Linked DNA regions of Piscinibacter sp. HJYY11. The protein of the gene in region 1 interacts with the protein of each later gene in a pairwise test. Links are inferred from orthologs where the notes say so. Each region holds a gene or a part of one and is shown in the gene's direction. Other genes may lie near its edges.

Region 1 (5,227 bases):
CTTGTCGCGCTGGCTGCTCGGCGCGTTGGCCATGCTGTAGCTGCGGCGGGCGCCGTCCTTCAGGATGAACTCGATGTACTGGCCGGCACGGTATTGCAGCGCGTCGTTGGCAGGCAGTTGCAGCTGGATCACCGCCACATCGCGCGCGGGCTTGGTGATGGTGGTCACGCGGCAGGGCATCTTGCGCACCGCGAATTCGCCGGCTCCGGCGACCGTGCGCGCTTCGAGCACCACGTCGGTCTGCGCGGCGGCGCGGCAGGTGAGGGTGTAGCCGGCTTCCTCTTCCGCGGGGCTCAGGGCCTTGACCTGGTGCGTGCCGTGGATCACGCGGCCTTCGACCAGCTTGCACTTGCACGAACCGCAGGCACCGTCTCGGCAGCCGTAGGGCAGGCCGATGCCCTGGCGGATGGCGGCGAGCAGGATGGGCTCGTCGCGGTCCACCGAGAAGCTCACGCCGCTGGGCTGGACGGTCACTTTGAACGTCATGGGATAACCTCTTCTGAACCCTTCGTCGAACGACCTGCGATTTTGCCCGCTCGCCCATGTCCCTTCCCCGACCCTTCAGGCGCCCGACCTTGCTCATCGTGGGCTGTGGTGACGTCGGCATGCGGGTGCTGCGCCTGCTGAGCGGGCGCTACCGGCTGCTGGCACTCACCTCGAATGCCGCGCGCATCCCGGCCTTGCGGGCGGCCGGGGCGGTGCCACTGGTGGGCAACCTCGACGACGCGGCCAGCCTGCAGCGACTGGCCGGCCTCGCCGATGCGGTGCTGCATCTGGCGCCACCGCCGCAGCAGGGCGAGGCCGACACACGCACGGCCCGGCTGCTGCAGGCGCTCGCTCGCCAGGGCCGGGTGCGGCGCATCGTGTATGCGAGCACCACCGGTGTCTATGGCGATGCACAGGGCGCGCGTTTTGACGAAGTGCGTGCGGTGGCGCCGGCGACGGACCGTGCGCGGCGCCGCGTCGATGCCGAGGCCCGCGTACGCTGGTACGGCCGCGCCTTCGGTGCGCGCGTGACGGTGCTGCGCATCCCCGGCATCTACGCGGCAGACCGCGAAGGCGGTCATCCGCGCGAGCGCCTGGCCCGGGGCACGCCGGTGCTCGTGGCAGCCGACGATGTCTACACCAACCACATTCACGCCGACGACCTGGCCCGTGCGTGTGTGGCCGCGCTGCACCGCGGCCTGCCACAACGCGTGGTGCATGCGAGCGACGACACCGAGCTGAAGATGGGCGAGTACTTCGACCTGGCGGCCGACCTCTGCGGCCTGCCGCACCCGCCGCGCATCACGCGCACCGAAGCGGCCGAGCACATGTCGCCGGTGCAGCTGTCGTTCTGGAGCGAGTCGCGCCGGCTCGACAACGGCCGCCTCAAGCGAGAGCTGCGCGTGAAGCTGCGGCACCCGACGGTGCGCGAGGGCTTGCTGGCCTAGCGTCGAGGCTTGCCGAAGGGCGGCAGGCCCCGCCAGTACCGGATGGTGAGCCAGCCGCCCAGCATCCCGCCGATGTGCGCAAGCGAGCCGAGATCCCCCGTGTAGCTCATCAACAGCGCGATCACACCGAAGACGATCACGAAGACCTTCATCTTCATCGGGATCGGCGGGAAGAGAGGCATCACCGTGCGGTCGGGGAAATACATCGCCGCGGCAACGAGCAGCGCATAGAGGCCGCCCGACGCACCCACCAGGCGGCTCATGCCCGCGCCCGGCAGGGCGGTGGCGATGAGGAAGAGCAGGCCGCCGAAGATGGCACCGATCGCGAGGAACACCATGTAGCGCTTGCGGCCCCACAGCATCTCGAGCTCCGAGCCGAACATCCACAGGCCGAGCATGTTGAAGAAGAGGTGCAGCACGCTGCCGTGCAGGAAGGCATAGCTCAGCGCCTGCCACGGCATGAAGAATCCGCTGCCGATCGGAAACAGCGCGAACCAGCGGTCGATCAGGGGTGTGAAGATCTGCAGGCAATAGATCGCCGTACAGGCCAGCATCAGGAACTGGGTGATCGGTGGAATCGGAGGCATGCGCAGCGCAGATGACGGAAAGCCGCAAGCGTACCCCGATTGCTCGCGGTGATGAGAAAGCCCTGTGGCAAAATCGCGCGCTCTGCTGTACCGGCCTCGGTGGCGAAATTGGTAGACGCGCGGGACTCAAAATCCCGTTCCGCAAGGAGTGTCGGTTCGATTCCGACCCGAGGCACCACCCCCTCTCTTCACTGTCGACCGCGCCGGTCTTCATGGCAGAGCCACTGCCGATGCCGGGGCGAGCCGCCCCTGCGACAATGCGCGGCAGGAGAGATCACCGTGCATTACAAGACCATCGAAGACACCATCGGCCGCACCCCGCTCGTGCGGCTGGTGCGCATTCCGGGGGCGGAGAACGAACGCCGCGGCAACGTGATCCTCGGCAAGCTCGAAGGCAACAACCCCGCTGGCTCGGTGAAAGACCGGCCCGCCATCAGCATGATCCGCCGTGCGGAAGAGCGCGGCGACATCAAGCCTGGCGACACGCTGATCGAGGCCACCTCGGGCAACACCGGCATCGCGCTTGCAATGGCCGCCGCGATCCGCGGCTACCGTATGGTGCTCATCATGCCGGAGGACCTCTCCATCGAACGCGCCCAGACCATGAAGGCCTTCGGCGCCGAACTCGTGCTCACGCCGCGCAGCGGCGGCATGGAATACGCGCGCGACCTGGCCGACCAGATGGTGCGTGACGGCAAGGGCATGGTGCTCGACCAGTTCGCCAACGCCGACAACCCGCGCGCCCACTACGAGACCACCGGCCCCGAGATCTGGGACGACACCGAAGGGCGCATCACCCACTTCGTGAGCGCAATGGGCACCACCGGCACCATCACCGGCACCTCGCGCTACCTGAAGGAAAAGAACTCGGCGGTGCGCATCATCGGTGCCCAGCCGTCCGAGGGCTCGCGCATCCCCGGCATCCGCAAGTGGCCCGAGGCCTACATGCCGAAGATCTACGACCCGACCTACGTCGACGAGGTGGTGAACGTGTCGCAGGAAGCGTCGGAAGAGATGGCGCGACGCCTAGCGCGCGAGGAAGGCATCTTCGGCGGCATCTCGGCGGCGGGCGCGTGCTGGGTGGCGCTCGAGATCGCGAAGAAGGTCGAGAACGCCACCATCGTCTTCGTCGTCTGTGACCGCGGCGACCGCTACCTCTCGACGGGAGTGTTTCCCGCATGAAGCACCAGTTCAACTTCTGTCCCAACTGCGCCACCGAACTGCAGCAGCTCACCGCCGACGAAGACGGCGGGCCGAAGGTGCGCACGCGTTGCCCGGCGTGCAACTGGACGCACTGGAACAACCCGACACCGGTGCTCGCCGCGGTGATCGAGATGCCCGACCGGAACGGCGACCTGCTGCTGGCGCGCAACGCCGCCTGGCCCGGCCGCTTCTTCGGCCTCATCACCGGCTTCATGGAAGCAGGCGAGACGCCTGAAGGCGGCATCGCACGCGAGGTGCTGGAAGAGACTTCGCTCACCGTCGACTCGGTGAAGCTGATCGGGGTCTACGACTTCCAGCGCATGAACCAGGTCATCATCGCCTACCACGTGGTCGCGCATGGCGAGATCAAGCTCTCGCCCGAGCTCGCCGAGTACAAGATCGTCTCGCCGCACGAAGTGAAATGCTGGCCCGCCGGCACCGGCCAGGCGCTGGCCGAATGGCTCACCTCGCGCGGCATCACGCCGCAGTGGCTCGACCTGCCGCCACGTCGCCCGTCCGAAGGTTGAACGCGATGGACTTCCACAAGGAACTCGACACCCGAGGGCTCAACTGCCCGCTGCCCATCCTCAAGGCCAAGAAAGCGCTTGCCGACATGCACAGCGGCGAGATTCTGAAGGTGGTGGCGACCGACCCCGGGTCGATGCGCGACTTCCAGGCGTTTGCGCGGCAGACGGGGAATGAACTCGTCGAGCAGTCAGCAGCGAACGACGAGTTCGTGCACTACTTGCGCCGCCGCTAGATCTCTACCGAGCGCAGGTAGTCGCGGAAGCCGGGGCCGAGCACAGGGTGCTTCAAGGCCAGCTCCACGTTGGCCTGCAGGAAACCTTCCTTGCTGCCGCAGTCGTAGCGCTTGCCCTCGTAGCGATAGGCAAACACCTTCTCGCGACGCAGCAGCCCGGCGATGCCGTCGGTGAGCTGGATCTCGCCACCCACGCCGCGCGGCTGGTTGGAAATCTCATGGAACACGCCCGGCGTCAGGATGTAGCGGCCGGCCACGCCCAGGCGTGAGGGCGCCACTTCAGGCGCCGGCTTCTCGACGATGCGGCTCACGTCCATCAGGTGATCGTTGACCGGCGTGCCGGCCACGATGCCGTAGCGCCGGGTGTGCTCGGCGGGCACTTCCTGCACCGCGAGGATGGACACACGCCATTCGTTGAACTGCTCGACCATCTGCTTGAGCACGGGCTTGTCGCCCACCATCAGGTCGTCGGCCAGCAGCACGGCGAACGGGTCCTTGCCGATCAGGCGCTGCCCGCACAGCACGGCGTGGCCGAGGCCCAGGGCCTGCGCCTGTCGCACGTAGATGCACTCCATGTCGTCGGGCTTCACCGAGCGCACCACGTCGAGCAGTTCCTGCTTCTTGGCCTGCTCAAGCGCGACTTCGAGCTCGAAGGTCATGTCGAAGTGGTCTTCGATCGGGCGTTTGTGGCGGCCGGTCACGAAGATCATCTCGCGCACGCCAGCCGCATAAGCCTCCTCGACGGCGTACTGGATGAGCGGCTTGTCGACCACCGGCAGCATCTCTTTCGGTTGTGCTTTTGTCGCCGGCAGGAAGCGGGTGCCGAGTCCCGCCACGGGGAAGATCGCTTTGGTGACTAACATCTGCTTACAATCGTGGTCCTGAGGAAGGGTCTCAAGAGATTCTGTCACGCGCTCTGTGGCAGTCGGGACCCCGGGAATGCATGGACATACTCATCATCGAGCCCCTCGAAAACGAGGTGATGCAGTGGCTGGCGGCTCGGCATTCGGTGCGCTATGCCCCCGAGCTGGCGCGCGATCCACGTGATTTCCGGCAGTCGCTCTACAACGTCCGCGCGCTGATCCTTCCTTCTTTCGTTGCGCTGGACAGCGCGGCGCTTCACTACGCGCCGGTGCTGCGCGCCATCGGCCGCGTGAGCGGTGGTGCGGAGAACGTCGACCTCGAGGCCTGCTCTCGCGCCGGCGTGGAGGTCGTGCGCAGTGCCACCGCCACCGCGCAGGCCG
Region 2 (4,209 bases), 2.5 Mb from region 1 along the record:
TGCGCTCGTACATCGAGCTCTTCTGCGCCGACACCCAGCCGGGCGAACTGCTCGCCATGCGCAAGGTGGCCCTGCTCTGGATGGAGCGCCTGCAAGACTTGCGGCCTCACCTCACCGGCGCCGTCTGGCGCGGCACGGCGACCCGCCTGTCCAGCGTGCACCTGCAGCTCTACTGCGACGACTCGAAGCAGGCTGAGCTGACCTTCATCGACAAGCGCGTCGACTACGACGTCGGCACGATCAGCGGCCCGCGCGGCGAGCCGATCGACGTGCTGACCGTCAGCAGCATGAGCCCCGAGCTAGGCGAGCCGGTCACCGTGCACATGAGCATCCTCGACCACGACGACCTGCGCGGCGCGCTGAAGCCCGACGGGCGCGGCCAGTCCGAGCGGGGCGACCTCGCAGCGCTGCGCCGGCTGCTGGACGACAGCGCCCCATGAACCGCCGCAATGCCCTGCTCACCGGCGGTGTGGGGGTCGTTGCGGCCGCCGGCGGTGCGGGCTGGGCCTGGTGGCGCCACCGCGAAACGGAGGCCGACGCCGGTGCCGAGCAGGCCGTCTGGCGTGAGCGCTTCGAACGGCCGGAAGGTGGCGAGCTTTCGATGGCCAGCTTGCGCGGCCAGCCGGTGGTGCTCAATTTCTGGGCGACCTGGTGCGCGCCCTGCGTGAAGGAAATGCCGCTCCTCGACGCCTTCTATAAAGAGCACAAGGCCAAAGGCTGGCACGTGGTCGGCCTGGCGATCGACAGCCCGACGCCTGTGCGCGAATTTCTCGGCAAGCTGCCAATCACGTTTCCGATCGGTCTGGCCGGGCTGAACGGCGTGGACCTGAGCCGCAACCTGGGCAACCCGAGCGGCGCACTGCCCTTCAGCGTCGCCTTCGATCGCCAAGGCAAGGCCGTCTTCCGCAAACTCGGGCTTCTCAAGCCGGAAGACCTGGCGATTTGGGCTGAAAAGTTCGCCTCAGGGCAATAATTTGGCTTCCTGCGCGGATCAGCGCTCAAAAACGCGTAAAGTCCGGCCTTCGCTTTTGAAGCCATGAAGATCCTCGTCCTGCACGGCCCCAACCTCAATCTGCTCGGCACCCGCGAGCCAGCAGTCTATGGCTCGACGACTTTGGATCAGATCAACGCAGAACTCGCGAAGATCGCCTCCGATGCCGGGTCGTCCCTCGAAAGCTTCCAGAGCAACCACGAGGGCGCGCTGATCGACCGTGTTCAGGCCACACGGCTCGACGGCACCGACTTCGTGATCATCAACCCAGGCGCCTTCACGCACACCAGCGTGGCCTTGCGTGATGCGTTCGCGGGTGTCGCGATCCCGTTCATCGAAGTGCACCTGTCGAATGTGCACCGTCGCGAGCCATTCCGCCACCATTCTTATTTTTCCGATCTCGCCGAAGGCGTGATCGTCGGGCTGGGCGCCGATGGATACCGCCTGGCCCTGGGCCATGCGCTCAAGCGCGGCCCCAAGAAGGCCTAGGGCCTGACCCGGCACGTCGCCCTCGCTGGCGATCGGCCGCCCCATAACGACAGGAGTTGGAGAACACATGGACCTGCGCAAACTGAAGACGCTGATCGACTTGGTGTCTGAATCGAACATCTCCGAGCTTGAGATCACTGAAGCCGATGGCAAGGTGCGCATCGTCAAGAGCGACCCGGCCGCCGTGGCCGTGGCCGCCCAGCCGGTGGTCTACCAGGCGGCGCCCCCGCAGGTCGCAGCCGCCGCACCGGTGGCGGCCGCAGCGCCGGTCGCCGCGCCGGCCCCCGAAGCTGCCCCTGCCGCCCCGACCGGCCACATCGTCAAGTCGCCGATGGTCGGCACCTTCTACGGTGCGGCCAGCCCTGGCGCCAAGCCCTTCGCCACGGTCGGCACGGTGGTCAAGGAAGGCGACCCGATCTGCATCATCGAAGCGATGAAGATCATGAACGAGATCGAGGCCGACAAGGCCGGCACGGTGACGCAGGTGCTGGCACAGAACGGCCAGGCCGTGGAATTCGGGCAGCCCTTGTTCGTCATCGAATAAGGCGCGGGCCATGTTCAAGAAAATTCTCATCGCCAACCGAGGCGAGATCGCACTGCGCATCCAGCGCGCGTGCCGGGAGATGGGCGTCAAGTCGGTCGTCGTCTACTCTGAAGCCGACCGCGACGCGAAATACGTGAAGCTCGCCGACGAGGCCGTGTGCATCGGCCCGGCCGCCTCGGCCCAGAGCTACCTCAACATGCCGGCGATCATCTCGACCGCCGAGGTGACCGACGCCGAAGCCATTCACCCCGGCTACGGCTTCCTGTCCGAGAACGCCGACTTCGCCGAACGTGTGGAGCAAAGCGGCTTCACCTTCATCGGCCCGACGCCCGAGTCGATCCGCATCATGGGCGACAAGGTCTCGGCCAAGCAGGCCATGATCAAGTCGGGCGTGCCCTGCGTGCCCGGCTCGGAAGGCGCGCTGCCCGACGACCCGAAGGAGATCGTCAAGATCGGCCGTGCGGTGGGCTACCCGGTGATCATCAAGGCCGCCGGCGGCGGCGGTGGCCGCGGCATGCGCGTGGTGCACACAGAAGCCGCGCTGCTGCACGCGGTGCAGACCACCAAGGCCGAAGCGGGCGCCGCCTTCGGCAACCCGGCGGTCTACATGGAGAAATTCCTCGAGAACCCGCGCCACATCGAGATCCAGGTGCTGGCCGACGAGCACAAGAACGCCGTCTGGCTGGGCGAGCGTGACTGCTCCATGCAGCGCCGTCACCAGAAGATCATCGAGGAAGCGCCGGCGCCGGGCATCCCGCGCCGCGTGATCGAGCGCATCGGCGAGCGCTGCGCCGCCGCCTGCAAGAAGATCGGCTACCGCGGTGCCGGCACCTTCGAGTTCCTGTACGAGAACGGCGAGTTCTACTTCATCGAGATGAACACCCGCGTGCAGGTGGAGCACCCGGTGACCGAGCTCGTGACCGGCGTCGACATCGTGCAGATGCAGATCCGCGTGGCCGCCGGCGAGAAGCTGCCCTTCACGCAGCGGCAGATCCAGATGCGCGGCCACGCCATCGAGTGCCGCGTGAACGCCGAAGACCCGTACAAGTTCACCCCCTCGCCCGGCCGCATCACGACCTGGCACGCGCCGGGCGGGCCCGGTGTGCGGGTCGACTCGCATGCGTACACCAACTACTTCGTGCCGCCGAACTACGACTCGATGATCGGCAAGATCATCACCCACGGCGACACACGCGACCAGGCACTCGCGCGCATGCGCATCGCACTGTCGGAGACGGTGGTCGAGGGCATCCTCACCAACATCCCGCTGCATCGCGAGCTGATGGCCGACGCGAAGTTCATCGAGGGTGGAACCAGCATCCATTACCTCGAGGGCTGGATGTCGCACCACAAGCGCTGAGCAATGCTGGAGCTGCTGCTCGTCGTACCTGAAGCGCTGGTGGAGCCCGTCTCCGATGCGCTGATGGACGAGCTGGAGGCGCTGTCGGTCTCGGTGGAAGACGCCGACGCCGACACCGCCCATGAGCAGGCGCTCTTCGGCGAGCCCGGCATGCCGGCGCCGCGTGGCGGCTGGCAACGCTCGGTGGTGAAGGCGCTCTTCGAGCGTGAAGAGACCGCCACCGATGCCGCCACGTTGTTGCTGGCGCAAGACTGGGCGCAAGGCGTCCACGTGCAGTCGCTGCAGGCGGTGCCCGATGAAGACTGGGTGCGGCTCACGCAGTCGCAGTTTTCGCCGGTGTCCATCACGCGCGACTTCTGGATCGTGCCGACCTGGCACGAGCCGCCCGCCGAAGCGAAGCGCTTCATCCGCCTCGACCCCGGCCTCGCCTTCGGCACCGGCACACATCCCACGACCCGCATGTGCCTGCGCTGGACGGCGCAGCACGCGACAGCCTGGCCTCGCGTGCTCGACTACGGCTGCGGCTCGGGCATCCTTGCCATCGGTGCGGCGCTGCATGGCGCTCAGCTGATCGACGCGGTCGACATCGATCCGGCCGCCGTGGTGTCGACGAAAGCCAATGCCAGCGCGAACCAGGTGACGCTGCAGGCCGGCCTGCCCGATGCGGCGAAGGGCGAGTACGACCTCGTGCTGGCCAACATCCTCGCCACACCGCTGAAGCTGCTGGCGCCTTTGTTGTGCGGACACGTCAAGCCAGGCGGACACTTGGTGCTCGCCGGCATCCTCGAACGCCAGGCGGAAGAGCTGAAGGAGGCCTACGCCCCC

Evidence for each region. The genes of interacting proteins can lie anywhere in the genome.
Region 2: the proteins of cysM (region 1) and accC interact in binary tests that used the Escherichia coli proteins (3 or more experiments, as listed by UniProt). The link is inferred for Piscinibacter sp. HJYY11 from one-to-one orthologs.

Annotation. Positions count from the first base shown.
Region 1 is NZ_JAERQZ010000001.1:1,888,616-1,893,842, reverse strand. What follows is about bases 1,466-4,250. They hold cysM (cysteine synthase CysM), read left to right. Parts: upstream 1,466-2,299; coding sequence 2,300-3,202; downstream 3,203-4,250. Other genes in these bases: galU (UTP--glucose-1-phosphate uridylyltransferase GalU), read right to left, coding at 3,980-4,250; JI745_RS08550 (sulfurtransferase TusA family protein), read left to right, coding at 3,756-3,983; JI745_RS08555 (NUDIX domain-containing protein), read left to right, coding at 3,199-3,750; JI745_RS08570 (rhomboid family intramembrane serine protease), read right to left, coding at 1,466-2,020. Also shown: JI745_RS08580 (CDP-6-deoxy-delta-3,4-glucoseen reductase), read right to left, coding at 1-486; JI745_RS08575 (SDR family oxidoreductase), read left to right, coding at 543-1,433; more of JI745_RS08570, read right to left, coding at 1,430-1,465; more of galU, read right to left, coding at 4,251-4,846; JI745_RS08540 (D-isomer specific 2-hydroxyacid dehydrogenase family protein), read left to right, coding at 4,927-5,227. UniProt on the Escherichia coli protein: Two cysteine synthase enzymes are found. Both catalyze the same reaction. Cysteine synthase B can also use thiosulfate in place of sulfide to give cysteine thiosulfonate as a product.
Region 2 is NZ_JAERQZ010000001.1:4,428,640-4,432,848, reverse strand. Bases 1,222-4,209 are described here. They hold accC (acetyl-CoA carboxylase biotin carboxylase subunit), read left to right. Parts: upstream 1,222-2,034; coding sequence 2,035-3,384; downstream 3,385-4,209. Other genes in these bases: prmA (50S ribosomal protein L11 methyltransferase), read left to right, coding at 3,388-4,209; accB (acetyl-CoA carboxylase biotin carboxyl carrier protein), read left to right, coding at 1,548-2,024; aroQ (type II 3-dehydroquinate dehydratase), read left to right, coding at 1,222-1,480. Outside these bases: JI745_RS20810 (hypothetical protein), read left to right, coding at 1-440; JI745_RS20805 (TlpA disulfide reductase family protein), read left to right, coding at 437-973; more of aroQ, read left to right, coding at 1,037-1,221. UniProt on the Escherichia coli protein: This protein is a component of the acetyl coenzyme A carboxylase complex; first, biotin carboxylase catalyzes the carboxylation of the carrier protein and then the transcarboxylase transfers the carboxyl group to form malonyl-CoA.